Regions from separate parts of the Shigella sp. SIG3 genome, predicted to be linked through region 3. Evidence: predicted binding sites of a transcription regulator. Region 3 holds the regulator's gene; each other region holds the start of a gene.

Region 1 (6,926 bases), on a different contig from region 3:
GTCTGCACCCAGATACGCATAAAGCGATGGATCTCTTTCGCCCAGATGCTTTTTAGCGCCACCCAGTAAAGATGCATCATGCGCGATCTCCTTGTTTTTCATTAACCAGTGAAACAAACAGCTCTTCCAGACGGTTAGCTTTGTTACGCATACTTAATACCTGAATGCCCTGCTCACTTAACTGCGTAAATACGCTGTTGATCCCCTGCTCACGTAGCACTTCAACTTCCAGCGTCGCAGTATCGACCAGTCGATACTGATAGCCATCGAGCTTCGGTAACGGACTTTTCGGTGCGAGATCGAGAATAAAGGTTTCCGATTTCAGCTTCGCCAGCAGCGCCTTCATCGAGGTATTTTCCACCAGCTCACCATGTTGAATAATGCCGATATTGAGACACAGCATTTCTGCTTCTTCCAGGTAGTGTGTGGTAAGAATGATGGTGGTGCCTTTGTCGTTTAAATCCTTCAAAAAGCCCCACATTGAGCGGCGAAGTTCAATATCCACGCCTGCGGTCGGTTCGTCGAGAATCAGTAGTTTAGGTTCATGCATTAACGCACGGGCAATCATTAAACGGCGCTTCATCCCGCCAGATAACATACGCGCACGTTCGTTGCGTTTTCCCCATAAATCGAGCTGCTTAAGATATTTTTCGCTGCGGATGTACGCCTCTTTGCGCTCCACACCGTAGTACCCTGCCTGATTCACCACAATTTGCTGCACGGTTTCAAACGGGTTGAAGTTAAATTCCTGCGGCACCAGTCCCAACTGACGTTTAGCGTTCACGACATCTTTCTCGAGATCGTAACCAAATACGCTGACCCGCCCGGAGGTTTTATTTACCAGAGAGCTGATAATACCGATAGTGGTCGATTTCCCGGCCCCGTTCGGCCCGAGAAGCGCATAAAAATCACCCGCTTCGACCTGCAAATCTATTCCACGAAGCGCCTGAACGCCGCCTGGATAGTTTTTTTTAAGCTGTTGAAGTTCCAGTGCAATGGTCATAAATTTTTACTTACCTTACGTTCTTACACTTTATCTGTGGTTTAAATCGTCCCGGAGTTGCCCTATATTAGCCAAACGTAATTATTTGGTTACAGGTCGTTAACCTCCATGAAAGACATAGATACACTCATCAGCAACAATGCACTATGGTCAAAAATGCTGGTGGAAGAGGATCCCGGGTTTTTTGAGAAACTGGCACAAGCGCAAAAACCGCGCTTTCTATGGATTGGATGTTCCGACAGTCGCGTTCCTGCAGAACGTTTAACCGGTCTTGAGCCGGGCGAACTCTTTGTTCACCGTAATGTTGCTAACCTGGTCATTCACACCGACCTGAACTGCCTTTCCGTGGTTCAGTATGCAGTGGATGTACTCGAAGTTGAACACATTATTATCTGTGGCCACTACGGTTGCGGCGGCGTACAAGCCGCCGTTGAAAACCCGGAACTGGGGCTTATCAACAACTGGCTGCTGCATATCCGCGATATCTGGTTCAAACATAGCTCATTGCTCGGCGAAATGCCGCAAGAGCGCCGTCTGGATACCTTGTGTGAACTGAACGTCATGGAACAGGTGTATAACCTGGGCCACTCCACCATTATGCAATCAGCGTGGAAACGCGGGCAGAAAGTTACCATTCACGGCTGGGCCTACGGCATTCACGACGGCTTGCTGCGTGATCTGGATGTTACCGCCACCAACCGCGAAACCCTTGAGCAACGTTACCGTCACGGGATTTCCAACCTCAAGCTGAAACACGCCAACCACAAATAAAAATGCCATGCCGGATGCAACACATCCGGCAACTTCACACTTACTCGTCCAGCAGAATCACTTTGCCAATATACGGCAGATGACGGTAACGCTGTGCGTAATCAATGCCGTAACCCACCACAAACTCATCCGGGATCGAGAAACCGATAAATTCAACCGGGACGTTCACTTCACGACGGGACGGTTTATCCAGCAGCGTACAAATCGCCAACGACTTCGGTTCGCGCAGGCTTAAGATCTCACGCACTTTCGACAGTGTATTCCCCGAGTCGATGATATCTTCAACAATCAGCACGTCCTTGCCACGGATATCTTCATCCAGATCTTTGAGGATTTTCACATCACGGGTGGTGGACATGCCGCTACCGTAGCTGGAGGCGGTCATAAAGTCGACTTCATGAGATACCTGAACTTCACGGCACAGGTCCGCCATAAACATAAATGAGCCACGCAGCAGACCCACCAGCACCATATCGCTGCCGCTGTCTTTGTAACGCTCAGTAATCTGACGACCCAGTTCGGCGATACGCGCTTTAATCTCCGCTTCGGGGATCATTACTTCTACAGTATGTTTCATATCTCTAACCATATGATTTAAAAACAAATCACTTCGCACGGGCAGGTTTTGGCACCGCAACAAAGCGCAAGACACGCAGTATACCAGTAAAACTATTCATTCGCGGAATCTGTTAATAAAGCTCGAATTGTGATGACGGTCACACATGTTAAAATCTATAATTAATTGCTACTAAAATATTAATGAATTGAAATGGTGTCTCTTTATGGCAATTAACAATACAGGCTCGCGACGATTACTCGTCACGCTAACAGCCCTTTTTGCAGCGCTTTGCGGGCTGTATCTACTCATTGGCGGAGGCTGGCTGGTCGCGATTGGCGGCTCCTGGTACTACCCTATCGCTGGCCTTGTGATGCTCGGCGTCGCCTGGATGCTGTGGCGCAGTAAACGCGCCGCGCTTTGGCTATACGCAGCCCTGCTGCTCGGCACCATGATTTGGGGCGTCTGGGAAGTTGGTTTCGACTTCTGGGCGCTGACTCCGCGCAGCGATATTCTGGTCTTCTTCGGCATCTGGCTGATCCTGCCGTTTGTCTGGCGTCGCCTGGTCATTCCTGCCAGCGGCGCAGTTGCCGCACTGGTGGTCGCACTGCTGATTAGCGGTGGTATCCTGACCTGGGCCGGATTTAACGATCCGCAGGAGATCAACGGCACCTTAAGCGCCGATGCCACACCTGCCGAAGCTATCTCCCCCGTTGCCGATCAGGACTGGCCTGCGTATGGCCGCAATCAGGAAGGTCAACGCTTTTCACCACTGAAGCAAATTCACGCCGATAACGTCCACAAGCTGAAAGAAGCCTGGGTGTTCCGTACTGGCGATGTGAAGCAGCCGAACGATCCGGGTGAAATCACCAATGAAGTGACGCCGATTAAAGTGGGCGATACCCTTTACCTGTGTACCGCTCACCAGCGCCTGTTTGCGCTTGATGCCGCCAGCGGCAAAGAGAAATGGCATTACGATCCTGAGCTGAAAACCAACGAGTCTTTCCAGCACGTAACCTGCCGTGGCGTCTCTTATCATGAAGCCAAAGCAGAAACGGCTTCGCCGGAAGTGATGGCGGATTGCCCGCGTCGTATCATTCTTCCAGTGAATGATGGTCGCCTGATTGCGATTAACGCTGAAAACGGCAAACTGTGCGAAACCTTCGCCAATAAAGGCGTGCTCAATCTGCAAAGCAATATGCCAGACACCAAACCGGGTCTGTATGAGCCGACTTCTCCGCCAATTATCACCGATAAAACCATCGTGATGGCCGGTTCAGTCACCGATAACTTCTCAACCCGCGAAACGTCTGGCGTGATCCGTGGTTTTGATGTCAACACCGGGGAGCTGCTGTGGGCTTTTGATCCGGGCGCGAAAGATCCGAACGCAATCCCGTCTGACGAACACGCCTTTACCTTTAACTCACCAAACTCGTGGGCACCAGCGGCCTATGACGCGAAGCTGGATCTGGTCTATCTGCCGATGGGCGTGACCACGCCGGATATCTGGGGCGGTAACCGCACACCGGAACAGGAACGTTATGCCAGCTCGATTCTGGCGCTGAATGCCACTACCGGGAAACTGGCGTGGAGCTACCAGACCGTTCACCACGACCTGTGGGACATGGATCTTCCGGCACAGCCGACGCTGGCGGACATCACCGTTAATGGTCAGAAAGTGCCGATTATTTACGCTCCGGCGAAAACCGGTAACATTTTTGTGCTCGATCGTCGTAATGGCGAACTGGTGGTTCCGGCCCCGGAAAAACCGGTTCCCCAAGGTGCTGCCAAAGGCGATTACGTTACCCCTACTCAACCATTCTCGGAACTGAGCTTCCGTCCGACGAAAGATTTGAGCGGTGCGGATATGTGGGGAGCCACCATGTTTGACCAACTGGTGTGCCGCGTGATGTTCCACCAGATGCGCTATGAAGGCATTTTCACGCCGCCATCTGAACAGGGTACGCTGGTCTTCCCGGGTAACCTGGGGATGTTCGAATGGGGCGGGATTTCCGTTGATCCAAATCGTGAAGTGGCAATTGCCAACCCAATGGCACTGCCGTTTGTTTCGAAACTGCTCCCGCGTGGTCCTGGCAACCCGATGGAGCAGCCGAAAGATGCCAAAGGCACGGGTACGGAATCCGGCATTCAGCCACAGTACGGTGTACCGTATGGTGTCACGCTCAACCCGTTCCTCTCACCATTTGGTCTGCCATGTAAACAGCCAGCATGGGGTTATATCTCGGCGCTGGATCTGAAAACTAATGAAGTGGTGTGGAAGAAACGTATTGGTACGCCGCAGGACAGTATGCCGTTCCCGATGCCGGTTCCGGTGCCGTTCAATATGGGTATGCCGATGCTGGGCGGGCCAATCTCCACGGCGGGTAACGTGCTGTTTATCGCCGCTACGGCAGATAACTACCTGCGCGCTTACAACATGAGCAACGGTGAAAAACTGTGGCAGGGTCGTTTACCGGCGGGTGGTCAGGCAACACCGATGACCTATGAAGTGAATGGCAAGCAGTACGTGGTGATCTCCGCAGGCGGTCACGGTTCATTTGGTACGAAGATGGGCGACTATATTGTGGCTTATGCCCTGCCGGATGATGTGAAATAACCATAATGCCCGGAGAAATCCGGGCATATTTCCGAATACGGTCTTTTTATACCGTAAACCCTAACATCATCCCCGTATCTTCATGCTCCAGCAGATGGCAGTGCGCCATATAAGCATGTTCTTTCGGTGCGTTGTGATTAAACTTCACCAGCACTTCACTGACATTGCCTTCTACCTTAACGGTATCTTTCCAGCCCGCGCGATGAGCCGCTGGCGGTTTGCCATTTTCTGACAAGATACGGAACTGCGTGCCGTGAATATGGAACGGATGCAGCATCATGTCGCCCACGCCAGAGATAACCCAACGTTCGTACTGCCCTTTCGCCGCCGCAAACATCGGCTTATTCATATCAAACGCCTGACCGTTGATTTTATTGGCATGGTGGAAATCGAACTTCCCGCCGTGGTTCATATGATTCATATTGCCGTGCCCCATATGGCCCATCATCTGGCTGTGATCCATTCCGGCCATCGCCTGATCGCCATATTTCTCCATTAGCATCTGCATCCCCATCATATCGAGCATCGGGTCCATAGAAAGTTGCAGCTTGCGTACCGTCAGCCCTTCCAGCGAAGGTAACGCAGGCAGGCTACTTAATGTGTCAGGCAAAGCACCGGAGGCACTAATAGCAATCGGCTGAATCCGCATTACCGGATGCGGCTTGTCAAACGGTGCAATCGCCATCCCCATCTGGCTGACCGGCAGCGTCACCAGGTCAAAGGGTTTGTTGTCGTTAACCTCCACCAGCACTTCAAAACGCTCGCCCATCAGCACCGGCAGCTCGCTCACCTTCACCGGTTCAGGTAGCAGACCACCGTCGCTGGCAATCACATACAGCGGGCGATTGTCGCTGGTGGCGAAATTGAGCGAGCGGGCATTACAGCCATTGAGCAAACGCAGGCGCAGCCAACCACGCGGGGCAGCGTGTTGTGGGTAGATTGCACCGTTGGTCAGCAGCGTATCGCCAAACCAGCCCACGGCGGCGGTCATCACATCCAGTTGATAATCAATCTGCCCGTCGGCGCTAAATTTCTTATCCTGAACGATCACCGGAACATCATCGATACCCCACTGTTTTGGCAGCATTAATTTCAGGATCTCGTCATCTTCAATCACCACCAGACCAGCCAGCCCCATCGCCACCTGTCGCCGGTCTTGCCATGTTGATGTGGATGGAACCAGCAGGTAGCGGCAGGTTGATCAACGTTCAACGTCACCGAGCGCTTGCCACCTGGCGGAATAATTCCCTGTGGGCCGCCGTCGACGTCACCCGGTACTTCCAGCCCGTGCCAGTGCAACGTCGTCTCTTCCGCCAGTTGGTTGTAGATATCAACCGTTACCGCTTTGCCGCGCTGTAATTTCACCGCCGGCCCCAGCAGATTGCCGTTATAGCCCCAGGTAGTTGCAGTTTTCTCGCCAAAGGTGGACTGACCTGCGCCAATAGTTAACTGAATGCGATTACGGGCATCGGTCGTGAGCAAATCAGGGATCGGTAACGTTGGGCGTTCCGCCGCAAAGACTGCACGGCTCCACAGTGGCAAGGCTGAAGCCACACCCAGTGCGACGGAATATTTCAAGAAATCACGACGTTGCATAGTTATTTCCTTATTCTTAAGCAGGCAAAACAAAATCAAACGTTGAGCATAGTCCTTCCCCTTACGGGAAGGTCAAGCCGCAGACACAATTTAATCGACAATAATGGTCGTCGCCTCGCTCGCAGTGTGCTAACGTTTATCTTCTTTAAGCCCCTGGTAGAAGCAATGAAGACGTTTTTCAGAACAGTGTTATTCGGCAGCCTGATCGCCGTTTGCGCAAACAGTTACGCGCTCAGCGAGTCTGAAGCCGAAGATATGGCCGATTTAACGGCAGTTTTTGTCTTTCTGAAGAACGATTGTGGTTACCAGAACTTACCTAACGGGCAAATTCGTCGCGCACTGGTCTTTTTCGCCCAGCAAAACCAGTGGGATCTCAGTAATTA
Region 2 (6,926 bases), on a different contig from region 3:
CAGATTTCACCGTTGGCAATCACCGGAATATTCAGCCGCTGGCGAATCTCGCCAATCGCCTGCCAGTCAATATGCTCCGCGCGGTAACCCTGCTCTTTCGTCCGCCCATGCACCACCAGCTCCGTAGCGCCAGCCTGTTGAACCGCATCGGCGATTTCAAATTTCTTCTCACCGCTGTCCCAGCCCAGACGCACTTTCACGCTGACAGGCAAATGCGCCGGTACAGCTTCACGCATCGCTTTTGCCCCCTGGTAGATGAGTTCAGGATCTTTGAGTAACGTCGCCCCGCCGCCGCTACCGTTAACCGTTTTCGACGGGCAGCCGCAATTGAGATCCACGCCCCAGGAACCTAACTCCACCGCACGGGCGGCGTTCTCTGCCAGCCATTGTGGGAACTGACCTAACAACTGCACGCGCACCAGCGTACCAGATGGTGTCCGGCTGGCGTTTTGTAGCTCAGGGCAAATGCGATGAAAGACTTTTACCGGCAGCAGTTGATCCACCACGCGGACAAACTCGGTGATGCACAGATCGTAGTCGTTAACTTCGGTCAGCAATTCACGCACCAGAGAGTCAAGCACTCCCTCCATCGGTGCCAGTAACACACGTATATCATCACCCGCAAAAAAATGAGGCGCTATGTTAGCGCCTATGGTCAGCGGATTAAAGGTCTGCAAAGAGGGATTGCTGCAAACTGCAATCCCTCTCTATGCTTGATGTATGCCTGAGTTCGCTGCTCATTGCGTAATACCGGGTAGCGAAAAAATAAGCGCTGATTTCTTAATGTGATCGGTAGCACGTTTTACGAATTAATTGTATGATGAATCCATCTCATCTGGGGTGTTGATTATGAGTAAGACACTGAACATTATCTGGCAATATTTACGCGCTTTCGTCCTGATTTATGCCTGCCTGTATGCAGGCATTTTCATTGCTTCCCTGCTACCGGTAACCATTCCGGGCAGCATCATCGGGATGCTGATCCTGTTTGTCCTGCTGGCCTTGCAAATTCTTCCGGCGAAATGGGTCAATCCGGGGTGCTACGTACTGATTCGCTATATGGCGCTATTGTTTGTGCCGATTGGCGTAGGCGTCATGCAATATTTTGATTTGCTCCGCGCGCAGTTTGGCCCGGTAGTGGTTTCCTGTGCTGTCAGTACGCTGGTGGTTTTTCTGGTGGTGAGCTGGAGTTCACAACTGGTACACGGTGAACGTAAAGTCGTAGGTCAGAAAGGATCAGAAGAATGATGGCGAATATCTGGTGGTCATTACCGCTGACGTTGATTGTCTTTTTTGCCGCCCGCAAACTGGCGGCACGGTATAAGTTTCCCCTGCTTAACCCGTTGCTGGTAGCAATGGTGGTGATCATTCCTTTTTTAATGCTGACCGGCATCTCTTACGACAGTTACTTTAAAGGTAGCGAAGTGCTAAACGATCTGCTGCAACCGGCGGTCGTCGCGCTGGCCTATCCTTTATATGAGCAGCTACACCAGATCCGCGCGCGCTGGAAATCGATCATCACCATCTGTTTTATCGGCAGCGTGGTTGCGATGGTGACGGGGACTTCCGTGGCATTGTTGATGGGCGCTTCACCGGAAATCGCCGCGTCAATCCTGCCGAAATCAGTCACCACGCCTATTGCAATGGCGGTTGGCGGCAGTATTGGCGGTATTCCGGCAATCAGCGCAGTTTGCGTGATTTTCGTCGGCATCCTCGGCGCGGTATTTGGCCATACATTGCTTAATGCGATGCGTATTCGTACCAAAGCTGCGCGCGGTCTGGCAATGGGGACTGCCTCGCACGCCCTCGGTACGGCGCGCTGCGCCGAGCTGGATTATCAGGAAGGTGCATTTAGTTCGCTAGCGCTGGTGTTATGCGGGATAATTACTTCGCTGATCGCACCGTTCCTTTTCCCGATTATTCTGGCAGTAATGGGCTAAAATTTGCGATACGTCGCGCATTTTTGATGTAAGTTTCACGTGTTGCATAATTAATGAGATTCAGATCACATATAAAGCCATAACGGGTTCGTAAACTGTTATCCCATTACATGATTATGAGGCAACGCCATGCATCCACGTTTTCAAACCGCTTTTGCCCAACTTGCGGATAACTTGCAATCTGCACTGGAACCTATTCTGGCAGACAAGTACTTCCCCGCTTTGTTGACCGGGGAGCAAGTCTCATCGCTGAAGAGCGCAACGGGGCTGGACGAAGACGCGCTGGCATTCGCACTACTTCCGCTGGCGGCGGCCTGTGCGCGTACGCCATTGTCGAATTTTAATGTTGGCGCAATTGCGCGCGGTGTGAGCGGAACCTGGTATTTTGGTGCCAATATGGAATTTATTGGTGCAACAATGCAGCAAACCGTTCATGCCGAACAAAGCGCGATCAGCCACGCCTGGTTGAGTGGTGAAAAAGCGCTTGCAGCCATCACCGTTAACTATACGCCTTGTGGTCACTGCCGTCAGTTTATGAATGAACTGAACAGCGGTCTGGATCTGCGTATTCATTTGCCGGGCCGCGAGGCACACGCGCTGCGTGACTATCTGCCGGATGCCTTTGGGCCGAAAGATCTGGAGATTAAAACGCTGCTGATGGACGAGCAGGATCACGGCTATGCGCTGACTGGTGATGCGCTTTCTCAGGCGGCGATTGCAGCGGCAAACCGTTCGCACATGCCTTACAGTAAGTCACCAAGCGGTGTCGCGCTGGAATGTAAAGACGGTCGTATTTTCAGCGGCAGCTACGCTGAAAACGCCGCATTCAACCCGACTCTGCCGCCGTTGCAGGGGGCGTTAATTCTGTTGAATCTCAAGGGTTATGATTACCCGGATATCCAGCGCGCGGTTCTGGCAGAAAAAGCCGATGCGCCGTTGATTCAGTGGGATGCCACCTCCGCAACGCTGAAAGCTCTCGGCTGTCACAGTATCGACCGCGTGCTTCTCGCTTAAGCCTGGTGCCGGATGCGGCGTGAACGCCTTGTCCGGCTTGCCAGCCCTCTCCTGGTGTCGAAATTCCCGGCAAACAGTTTGCCGTTTCTTGCGCAAAACCAGCGGGTAAAGTAGCCTGATGGAAATTTTCCTTAGCTCGAGTCTCCTGCATGTTAAAGCGCGTGTTCCTCAGCCTGTTAGTCCTGATCGGCTTGCTGCTGTTGACTGTGCTCGGCCTCGATCGCTGGATGAGCTGGAAAACCGCGCCTTATATCTACGACGAATTGCAGGATCTCCCCTACCGCCAGGTCGGCGTGGTGCTCGGCACAGCAAAATATTATCGTACCGGCGTTATTAATCAGTATTATCGCTACCGCATTCAAGGAGCGATTAATGCCTATAACAGCGGTAAGGTAAATTATCTATTACTGAGCGGCGATAACGCATTGCAAAGTTATAACGAGCCGATGACCATGCGCAAAGATTTAATCGCTGCTGGTGTCGACCCATCAGATATTGTTCTCGATTACGCAGGCTTTCGTACGCTGGATTCCATCGTGCGTACACGCAAAGTTTTCGATACTAATGATTTCATTATTATCACCCAACGTTTCCACTGTGAGCGAGCATTATTTATTGCGCTGCATATGGGGATTCAGGCTCAGTGTTATGCCGTACCGTCACCGAAAGATATGCTGTCAGTACGTATTCGCGAATTTGCCGCCCGTTTCGGTGCGCTGGCTGACCTTTATATTTTTAAACGTGAACCGCGTTTTTTAGGGCCGCTGGTCCCTATTCCGGCTATGCACCAGGTGCCGGAAGATGCGCAGGGGTATCCCGCCGTTACACCCGAACAGTTACTTGAATTACAAAAGAAACAAGGAAAGTAGTTATGGATGTACAGCAGTTTTTTGTCGTTGCCGTTTTTTTCCTTATCCCGATATTTTGTTTCCGCGAAGCATGGAAAGGCTGGCGCGCAGGCGCGATTGATAAACGGGTTAAAAATGCACCGGAACCGGTGTATGTCTGGCGAGCAAAAAATCCCGGACTCTTCTTCGCTTATATGGTGGCATATATTGGCTTCGGAATTTTATCTATCGGCATGATTGTTTATCTTATTTTCTATCGTTAATATTTTCTCTTTTCTGTTAATTATTGAGAATAATTATTACTTCACTCAATAAGCTGCGGATATAACATTCTGAACCGCAGCTATTTGTGAATCCTTTCACAGTTTAAATTTCCCCACGCGCATAGCCTTAATATCAGCACGCAATATTTATTTAGCGTTCGCCATAATTACTCATAGCATTAAGGAAGATCACATGCCGCAACAAAATTATCTGGATGAACTCACTCCGGCTTTTACGCCGTTACTGGCGATTAAAGAAGCCTCTCGCTGTTTATTATGTCACGACGCTCCCTGTAGTCAGGCTTGCCCGGCACAGACCGATCCGGGGAAATTTATTCGCTCAATCTACTTTCGTAATTTTAAAGGCGCTGCCGAGACAATTCGCGAAAATAATGCCCTCGGTGCCGTTTGTGCCAGAGTGTGCCCGACGGAGAAATTATGCCAAAGCGGTTGTACCCGTGCCGGTGTTGATGCTCCCATTGATATCGGCCGCTTACAGCGTTTTGTTACTGATTTTGAACAACAAACCGGGATGGAAATTTATCAGCCCGGTACTAAAACGCTCGGCAAAGTCGCGATTATTGGCGCAGGTCCTGCCGGATTGCAGGCCAGTGTGACACTGACAAACCAGGGTTATGACGTCACGATTTATGAGAAAGAAGCGCACCCCGGTGGCTGGTTGCGTAACGGTATTCCGCAATTCCGGTTACCGCAATCAGTGCTGGATGCAGAGATCGCCCGTATTGAAAAAATGGGCGTGACCATTAAGTGCAATAACGAAATCGGTAAAACACTCACCCTGGAGCAACTGAAAGCGGAAAACCGCGCGGTACTGGTCACCGTGGGGTTATCAAGCGGTTCCGGGCTACCGCTGTTTGAGCATAGCGACCGTTGAGATTGCCGTCGACTTCCTGCAACGTGTACGACAGCCGCAAGGCGATATCAGCATTCCACAAAGCGCATTAATTATCGGCGGCGGTGATGTCGCGATGGACGTAGCCAGCACGCTGAAAGTTCTCGGCTGTCAGGCGGTAACTTGCGTAGCACGTGAAGAGTTAGATGAGTTTCCGGCAAGCGAAAAAGAGTTTGCCAGCGCCCGGGAGCTGGGCGTTTCGATCATCGATGGATTCACGCCAGTAGCCGTGGAAGGCAATAAAGTCACGTTTAAGCATGTACGGTTATCAGGCGAACTGACGATGGCGGCAGATAAAATTATTCTCGCCGTCGGTCAGCATGCCAGACTGGATGCCTTTGCGGAGTTAGAGCAGCAGCGTAACACCATCAAAACACAAAATTATCAGACCCGCGATCCGCAAGTCTTTGCTGCTGGCGATATTGTTGAGGGTGACAAAACCGTGGTCTATGCCGTGAAAACCGGGAAAGAAGCCGCCGAGGCGATTCATCACTATATTAGAGGGAGCTTGCTCATGTTAACGAAAGATCTTTCGATTACTTTTTGCGGCGTGAACTTTCCCAACCCGTTCTGCCTCTCTTCTTCGCCGGTAGGCAACTGCTATGAGATGTGTGCCAAAGCCTACGACACAGGTTGGGGCGGTGTGGTGTTTAAAACGATCGGCTTTTTTATCGCCAACGAAGTCTCGCCGCGTTTTGATCATCTGGTGAAAGAAGATACCGGTTTTATCGGCTTCAAAAATATGGAGCAGATTGCTGAACATCCGTTGGAAGAGAATCTGACCGCCCTGCGTCGGCTGAAGGAAGATTACCCGGACAAAGTATTGATCGCTTCGATCATGGGGGAAAATGAGCAGCAATGGGAGGAGCTGGCGCGCCTGGTGCAAGAAGCTGGCGCGGATATGATCGAGTGTAACTTCTCCTGTCCGCAAATGACTTCTCATGCGATGGGTAGCGATGTCGGGCAAAGCCCGGAGCTGGTAAAAAAATATTGTCGGGCAGTGAAACGGGGTTCCACGCTGCCAATGCTGGCGAAGATGACGCCGAATATCGGTGATATGTGCGAAGTGGCGCTGGCGGCGAAGCGCGGCGGCGCAGATGGCATTGCGGCAATTAACACCGTTAAATCCATCACCAATATCGATCTTAATCAGAAAATCGGTATGCCGATCGTTAACGGTAAATCGAGTATTTCCGGATATTCCGGTAAAGCGGTAAAACCGATCGCCCTGCGCTTCATTCAGCAAATGCGCACCCATCCAGAACTGCGCGATTTCCCAATCAGCGGTATCGGCGGCATTGAAACCTGGGAAGATGCGGCGGAGTTTTTATTGCTCGGCGCAGCAACGTTACAGGTCACCACCGGCATTATGCAGTACGGCTATCGCATCGTAGAAGATATGGCGAGCGGGTTATCGCATTATCTCGCCGATCAGGGATTTGATTCGTTGCAGGAGATGGTAGGTCTGGCGAATAACAATATTGTCCCGGCGGAAGATTTAGACCGCAGTTATATTGTCTATCCCCGTATCAATCTTGACAAATGTGTTGGCTGTGGACGCTGTTATATTTCCTGTTACGACGGCGGTCACCAGGCGATGGAATGGAGCGAGAAAACCCGCACACCGCATTGTAATACCGAGAAATGTGTGGGTTGTCTGCTTTGTGGTCACGTCTGCCCGGTGGGTTGTATTGAGCTCGGGGAAGTGAAGTTTAAGAAAGGCGAGAAAGAACACCCGGTAACGTTGTAAAACCAGAGACGCATCCGGCATTTGGCACCGATTGCCGGATGCAGCGCATCCGGCAATATCCGCAATCACATCACTTCTTACGCGCGTATTTCAGTGAATCCAGCGCTACGGCGAAGATAATAATCGCCCCTTTGATAATGTACTGCCAGTATGGGTTTACGCCGATATACGTCAGGCCATAGTTGATGACGGTAAAAA
Region 3 (6,926 bases):
CGCTCCCGTGCCGCCAGCCTGCTGCACGGCCTCGGTTTCAGCAATGAACAACTGGAGCGCCCGGTAAGTGATTTCTCCGGTGGCTGGCGTATGCGTCTTAACCTTGCCCAGGCGCTGATTTGCCGTTCAGACTTGCTGCTGCTCGACGAACCGACTAACCACCTCGATCTCGATGCCGTTATCTGGCTGGAAAAATGGTTGAAGAGCTATCAGGGCACGCTGATCCTGATCTCTCACGACCGCGACTTCCTCGATCCGATCGTTGATAAAATTATTCAGATCGAACAACAAAGCATGTTCGAGTACACCGGCAACTACAGTTCGTTTGAAGTACAGCGCGCCACCCGTCTGGCGCAGCAACAAGCGATGTACGAAAGCCAGCAGGAACGCGTGGCACATCTGCAAAGTTATATCGATCGTTTCCGTGCCAAAGCCACCAAAGCGAAGCAGGCCCAGAGCCGCATTAAGATGCTGGAACGTATGGAGCTGATTGCCCCCGCACACGTCGACAACCCGTTCCGCTTTAGCTTCCGCGCGCCGGAAAGCCTGCCAAATCCGTTACTGAAGATGGAAAAGGTCAGCGCAGGCTATGGCGATCGCATTATTCTCGACTCGATTAAATTGAATCTGGTCCCCGGCTCGCGCATTGGTCTGTTAGGCCGCAACGGCGCAGGTAAATCGACATTAATCAAACTGTTAGCCGGTGAACTTGCGCCAGTCAGCGGTGAAATTGGTCTGGCAAAAGGGATCAAGCTCGGCTACTTCGCCCAGCATCAACTTGAATACCTGCGCGCCGACGAATCACCTATTCAACATCTGGCACGTTTAGCGCCGCAGGAGCTGGAACAAAAACTGCGTGACTACCTCGGCGGCTTTGGTTTCCTGGGCGATAAAGTAACCGAAGAAACGCGCCGCTTCTCCGGTGGGGAAAAGGCCCGCCTGGTGCTGGCATTAATTGTCTGGCAGCGTCCGAATCTGCTGCTGCTCGACGAACCGACTAACCACCTTGACCTCGACATGCGTCAGGCAGTCACCGAAGCATTAATCGAGTTTGAAGGCGCGCTGGTTGTCGTTTCGCACGACCGTCATTTGCTGCGTTCCACCACTGACGATCTCTACCTGGTTCACGATCGTAAAGTCGAACCGTTCGACGGCGATCTGGAAGATTATCAACAGTGGTTGAGCGACGTACAAAAGCAGGAAAACCAGACCGACGAAGCGCCAAAAGAGAACGCGAACAGCGCCCAGGCACGTAAAGATCAGAAGCGTCGGGAAGCGGAGCTGCGTGCGCAAACCCAGCCGCTGCGTAAAGAGATTGCCCGTCTGGAAAAAGAGATGGAGAAGCTGAACGCGCAACTGGCGCAGGCGGAAGAGAAACTCGGCGACAGCGAACTGTATGACCAGAGCCGTAAAGCGGAGTTGACCGCCTGCCTGCAACAGCAAGCCAGCGCCAAATCCGGCCTGGAAGAGTGCGAAATGGCGTGGCTGGAAGCCCAGGAGCAGCTTGAGCAGATGCTGCTGGAAGGCCAAAGCAACTGATGGCGCAGATAACGACGACCGATGCCAATGAATTTAGCAGCAGTGCTGAATTCACCCCTATGCGCGGCTTTAGCAATTGTCATCTACAAACTATGCTGCCGCGTTTGTTTCGTCGTCAGGTGAAATTCACCCCGTACTGGCAGCGGCTGGAGTTGCCCGACGGCGATTTTGTCGATCTCGCGTGGAGTGAAGACCCCGCACAGGCGAAACATAAACCGCGTTTAGTGGTGTTTCACGGGCTGGAAGGCAGTCTCAATAGCCCTTACGCCCACGGTCTGGTTGAGGCGGCGCAAAAGCGCGGCTGGCTGGGCGTGGTGATGCATTTTCGCGGATGCAGCGGTGAACCAAACCGTATGCACCGCATTTACCATTCGGGCGAAACCGAAGACGCCAGTTGGTTTTTACGCTGGCTGCAACGCGAATTTGGTCATGCGCCAACGGCTGCCGTCGGCTATTCGCTCGGCGGTAATATGCTGGCCTGTTTGCTGGCAAAGGAAGGCAATGATCTCCCGGTTGATGCGGCGGTGATTGTCTCTGCGCCGTTTATGCTGGAAGCCTGTAGCTATCATATGGAAAAGGGCTTTTCCCGCGTTTATCAGCGTTACTTGCTGAACCTGTTAAAAGCCAATGCCGCGCGCAAGCTGGCAGCCTACCCCGGAACGCTGCCGATTAATCTCGCGCAGTTAAAATCGGTACGTCGCATCCGTGAATTTGACGATCTAATCACCGCCAGAATTCACGGCTACGCCGACGCTATCGACTATTATCGTCAGTGTAGCGCCATGCCGATGCTGAACCGGATCGCCAAACCGACGCTGATTATTCACGCCAAAGACGATCCGTTTATGGATCATCAGGTGATCCCAAAACCGGAAAGTCTCCCCTCGCAGGTGGAGTATCAACTGACTGAACATGGCGGTCATGTTGGCTTTATTGGCGGTACATTACTTCATCCGCAAATGTGGCTGGAGTCACGCATTCCTGACTGGTTAACAACGTATCTGGAGGCGAAATCATGTTGATTCCGTGGCAAGACCTCTCCCCCGAAACGCTGGAAAATTTAATTGAAAGCTTTGTGTTACGTGAAGGCACCGATTATGGTGAACATGAGCGTACACTTGAACAGAAAGTCGCCGACGTCAAACGCCAGCTACAGTGCGGAGAAGCGGTGCTGGTATGGTCGGAACTGCACGAAACGGTCAATATTATGCCGCGCAGTCAGTTTCGCGAATAACCTGCAACCGTCGGCGGACGAGATAATAGTGATAGCTAAGTCATGGAGTTACTATGTCTGCCAAACATCCGGTCATTGCGGTAACAGGATCCAGCGGCGCGGGGACCACCACCACCAGCCTCGCGTTTCGTAAAATATTCGCGCAGTTAAATCTGCATGCAGCTGAGGTGGAAGGCGACAGTTTTCACCGTTACACCCGCCCGGAAATGGACATGGCGATCCGCAAAGCGCGCGACGCCGGGCGGCATATCAGCTACTTCGGCCCCGAAGCGAACGACTTCGGCCTGCTGGAACAAACCTTCATTGAATACGGTCAGAGCGGCAAAGGGAAATCTCGCAAATATCTGCATACCTACGACGAAGCCGTACCCTGGAATCAGGTACCGGGAACATTCACCCCCTGGCAACCTTTACCAGAACCCACTGATGTACTGTTTTATGAAGGTTTACACGGCGGCGTAGTCACGCCACAGCATAACGTTGCGCAGCATGTGGACTTACTGGTCGGCGTAGTGCCTATCGTTAACCTTGAGTGGATTCAAAAACTGATCCGCGACACCAGCGAGCGCGGGCACTCACGAGAAGCAGTGATGGACTCGGTAGTGCGTTCAATGGAAGACTATATCAACTACATCACACCGCAGTTTTCCCGCACCCATCTTAACTTCCAGCGCGTTCCCACCGTCGACACTTCAAACCCGTTCGCGGCAAAAGGTATCCCGTCGCTGGATGAAAGCTTTGTGGTGATCCATTTTCGTAATCTGGAAGGGATCGATTTCCCTTGGCTGCTGGCGATGTTGCAAGGCTCATTCATTTCCCACATCAATACGTTAGTGGTACCTGGCGGCAAAATGGGGCTGGCAATGGAATTAATTATGCTGCTGCTGGTGCAACGATTGATGGAAGGAAAGAAAATCGAGTAACTTTGCTATTATGCCGGATAAAATACTATCCGGCTTCACAACGGGATAGTTAAGTCACGCGGCAACCACTTCATACGAGTGAGTAATATTCACCGCTTTTTCCAGCATCAACGCCACTGAACAATATTTCTCGGCAGAGAGATCAACCGCACGCGCAACCGCTGCGTCTTTCAGGTCGCGACCGGTGACGATAAAATGCAGATTAATGTGCGTAAACAGGCGTGGTGCCTCTTCGCGGCGTTCAGAGGTCAATTTTACTTCACAATCGACCACATCCTGACGCCCTTTTTGCAGGATCGAAACCACATCGATGGCACTGCAACCACCCGCCGCCATCAACACCATTTCCATCGGACTTGGTGCTTTATCGCCTGAGTTGCCGTCCATTAAAATCTGGTGACCAGAGGCGGATTCGCCCAGAAAAGTTAACCCTTCGACCCACTTCACTCGCGCTTGCATTTTTGCTACTCCACTGCGTCAATTTTCCTGACAGAGTACGCGTACTAACCAAATCGCGCAACGGAAGGCGACCTGGGTCATGCTGAAGCGAGACACCAGGAGACACAAAGCGAAAGCTATGCTAAAACAGTCAGGATGCTACAGTAATACATTGATGTACTGCATGTATGCAAAGGACGTCACATTACCGTGCAGTACAGTTGATAGCCCCTTCCCAGGTAGCGGGAAGCATATTTCGGCAATCCAGAGACAGCGGCGTTATCTGGCTCTGGAGAAAGCTTATAACAGAGGATAACCGCGCATGGTGCTTGGCAAACCGCAAACAGACCCGACTCTCGAATGGTTCTTGTCTCATTGCCACATTCATAAGTACCCATCCAAGAGCACGCTTATTCACCAGGGTGAAAAAGCGGAAACGCTGTACTACATCGTTAAAGGCTCTGTGGCAGTGCTGATCAAAGACGAAGAGGGTAAAGAAATGATCCTCTCCTATCTGAATCAGGGTGATTTTATTGGCGAACTGGGCCTGTTTGAAGAGGGCCAGGAACGTAGCGCATGGGTACGTGCGAAAACCGCCTGTGAAGTGGCTGAAATTTCGTACAAAAAATTTCGCCAATTGATTCAGGTAAACCCGGACATTCTGATGCGTCTGTCTGCACAGATGGCGCGTCGTCTGCAAGTCACTTCAGAGAAAGTGGGCAACCTGGCGTTCCTCGACGTGACGGGCCGCATTGCACAGACTCTGCTGAACCTGGCAAAACAACCAGATGCTATGACTCACCCGGACGGTATGCAAATCAAAATTACCCGTCAGGAAATCGGTCAGATTGTCGGCTGTTCTCGTGAAACCGTGGGACGCATTCTGAAGATGCTGGAAGATCAGAACCTGATCTCCGCACACGGTAAAACCATCGTCGTTTACGGCACTCGTTAATCCCGTCGGAGTGGCGCGTTACCTGGTAGCGCGCCATTTTGTTTCCCCCGATGTGGCGCAGACTGATTTATCACCCCGATATCAACTATGCACTTCGACAAACGCTGGTGCTATGTTTGCCCGTGGCCGTTGGGTTAATGCTTGGCGAATTACGATTCGGTCTGCTCTTCTCCCTCGTTCCTGCCTGTTGCAATATTGCGGGCCTTGATACGCCTCATAAACGTTTTTTCAAACACTTAATCATTGGTGCGTCGCTGTTTGCCACCTGTAGCTTACTGACACAGCTGCTACTGGTAAAAGATGTTCCCCTGCCCTTTTTGCTGACCGGATTAACGCTGGTACTTGGCGTCACTGCTGAGCTGGGGCCATTGCACGCAAAATTGCTTCCTGCATCGCTGCTCGCCGCCATTTTTACCCTCAGTCTGGCGGGATACATGCCGGTCTGGGAACCATTGCTCATCTATGCGTTGGGCACTCTCTGGTACGGATTGTTTAACTGGTTTTGGTTCTGGATCTGGCGCGAACAACCGCTGCGCGAGTCACTAAGTCTGCTGTACCGTGAACTGGCAGATTATTGTGAAGCCAAATACAGCCTGCTTACCCAGCACACCGATCCTGAAAAAGCGCTGCCACCGCTGCTGGTGCGCCAGCAAAAAGCGGTCGATTTAATTACTCAGTGCTATCAGCAAATGCATATGCTTTCCGCGCAAAACAATACCGATTACAAGCGGATGCTGCGTATTTTCCAGGAGGCGCTGGATTTGCAGGAACATATTTCGGTCAGTTTGCATCAGCCGGAAGAGGTGCAAAAACTGGTCGAGCGTAGCCATGCGGAAGAAGTTATCCGCTGGAATGCGCAAACCGTCGCCGCTCGCCTGCGCGTGCTGGCTGATGACATTCTTTACCATCGCCTGCCAACGCGTTTTACGATGGAAAAGCAAATTGGCGCACTGGAAAAAATCGCCCGCCAGCATCCGGATAATCCGGTTGGGCAATTCTGCTACTGGCATTTCAGCCGCATCGCCCGCGTGCTGCGCACCCAAAAACCGCTCTATGCCCGTGACTTACTGGCCGATAAACAGCGGCGAATGCCGTTGCTTCCGGCACTGAAAAGTTATCTGTCACTAAAGTCTCCGGCGCTACGCAATGCCGGACGACTCAGTGTGATGTTAAGCGTTGCCAGCCTGATGGGCACCGTGCTGCATCTGCCGAAGTCGTACTGGATCCTGATGACGGTATTGCTGGTGACACAAAATGGCTATGGCGCAACCCGTCTGAGGATTGTGAATCGCTCCGTGGGAACCGTGGTCGGGTTAATCATTGCGGGCGTAGCGCTGCACTTTAAAATTCCCGAAGGTTACACCCTGACGTTGATGCTGATTACCACCCTCGCCAGCTACCTGATATTGCGCAAAAACTACGGCTGGGCAACGGTCGGTTTTACTATTACCGCAGTGTATACCCTGCAACTGTTGTGGCTGAACGGTGAGCAGTACATCCTTCCACGTCTTATCGATACCATTATTGGTTGTTTGATTGCTTTCGGTGGTACCGTCTGGCTGTGGCCGCAGTGGCAGAGCGGGTTATTGCGTAAAAACGCCCATGATGCTTTAGAAGCCTATCAGGAAGCGATTCGCTTGATTCTGAGCGAGGACCCGCAACCAACGCCACTGGCCTGGCAGAGAATGCGGGTAAATCAGGCGCATAACACTCTGTATAACTCATTGAATCAGGCGATGCAGGAACCGGCATTCAACAGCCATTATCTGGCAGATATGAAACTGTGGGTAACGCACAGCCAGTTTATTGTTGAGCATATTAATGCCATGACCACGCT

What was found. The regulator CRP, encoded in region 3, controls carbon source genes, mostly activating them, when cyclic AMP is high. The targets are predictions, from matches to a motif close to ATGTGANNNNNNTCACAT.
Region 1: hpt (hypoxanthine phosphoribosyltransferase) is a predicted target of CRP. The motif match lies at 2,479-2,496, and genes of this name have one in related genera.
Region 2: cdd (cytidine deaminase) is a predicted target of CRP. The motif match lies at 1,994-2,011, and genes of this name have one in related genera.

Annotation. Positions count from the first base shown of each region.
Region 1 is NZ_JBQZXE010000010.1:6,258-13,183, forward strand. It holds gene ACUU1I_RS03890 (ABC transporter permease) at 1-80, opposite strand, end outside; gene ACUU1I_RS03895 (ABC transporter ATP-binding protein) at 77-1,003, opposite strand; gene can (carbonate dehydratase) at 1,112-1,774, shown strand; gene hpt (hypoxanthine phosphoribosyltransferase) at 1,815-2,351, opposite strand; gene gcd (quinoprotein glucose dehydrogenase) at 2,557-4,947, shown strand; partial or broken gene cueO (multicopper oxidase CueO) at 4,994-6,543, opposite strand; gene ACUU1I_RS03920 (YacC family pilotin-like protein) at 6,709-6,926, shown strand, end outside.
Region 2 is NZ_JBQZXE010000026.1:280-7,205, forward strand. It holds partial or broken gene dusC (tRNA dihydrouridine(16) synthase DusC) at 1-611, opposite strand, end outside; gene ACUU1I_RS07385 (CidA/LrgA family protein) at 850-1,248, shown strand; gene ACUU1I_RS07390 (CidB/LrgB family autolysis modulator) at 1,245-1,940, shown strand; gene cdd (cytidine deaminase) at 2,070-2,954, shown strand; gene sanA (outer membrane permeability protein SanA) at 3,104-3,823, shown strand; gene ACUU1I_RS07405 (DUF2542 family protein) at 3,826-4,065, shown strand; partial or broken gene preT (NAD-dependent dihydropyrimidine dehydrogenase subunit PreT) at 4,259-5,499, shown strand; gene preA (NAD-dependent dihydropyrimidine dehydrogenase subunit PreA) at 5,493-6,728, shown strand; gene mglC (galactose/methyl galactoside ABC transporter permease MglC) at 6,799-6,926, opposite strand, start outside.
Region 3 is NZ_JBQZXE010000003.1:27,029-33,954, forward strand. It holds gene ACUU1I_RS01435 (ABC transporter ATP-binding protein) at 1-1,539, shown strand, start outside; gene ACUU1I_RS01440 (hydrolase) at 1,539-2,561, shown strand; gene ACUU1I_RS01445 (YheU family protein) at 2,555-2,773, shown strand; gene ACUU1I_RS01450 (phosphoribulokinase) at 2,827-3,696, shown strand; gene ACUU1I_RS01455 (OsmC family protein) at 3,751-4,155, opposite strand; gene crp (cAMP-activated global transcriptional regulator CRP) at 4,457-5,089, shown strand; gene ACUU1I_RS01465 (YccS/YhfK family putative transporter) at 5,140-6,926, shown strand, end outside.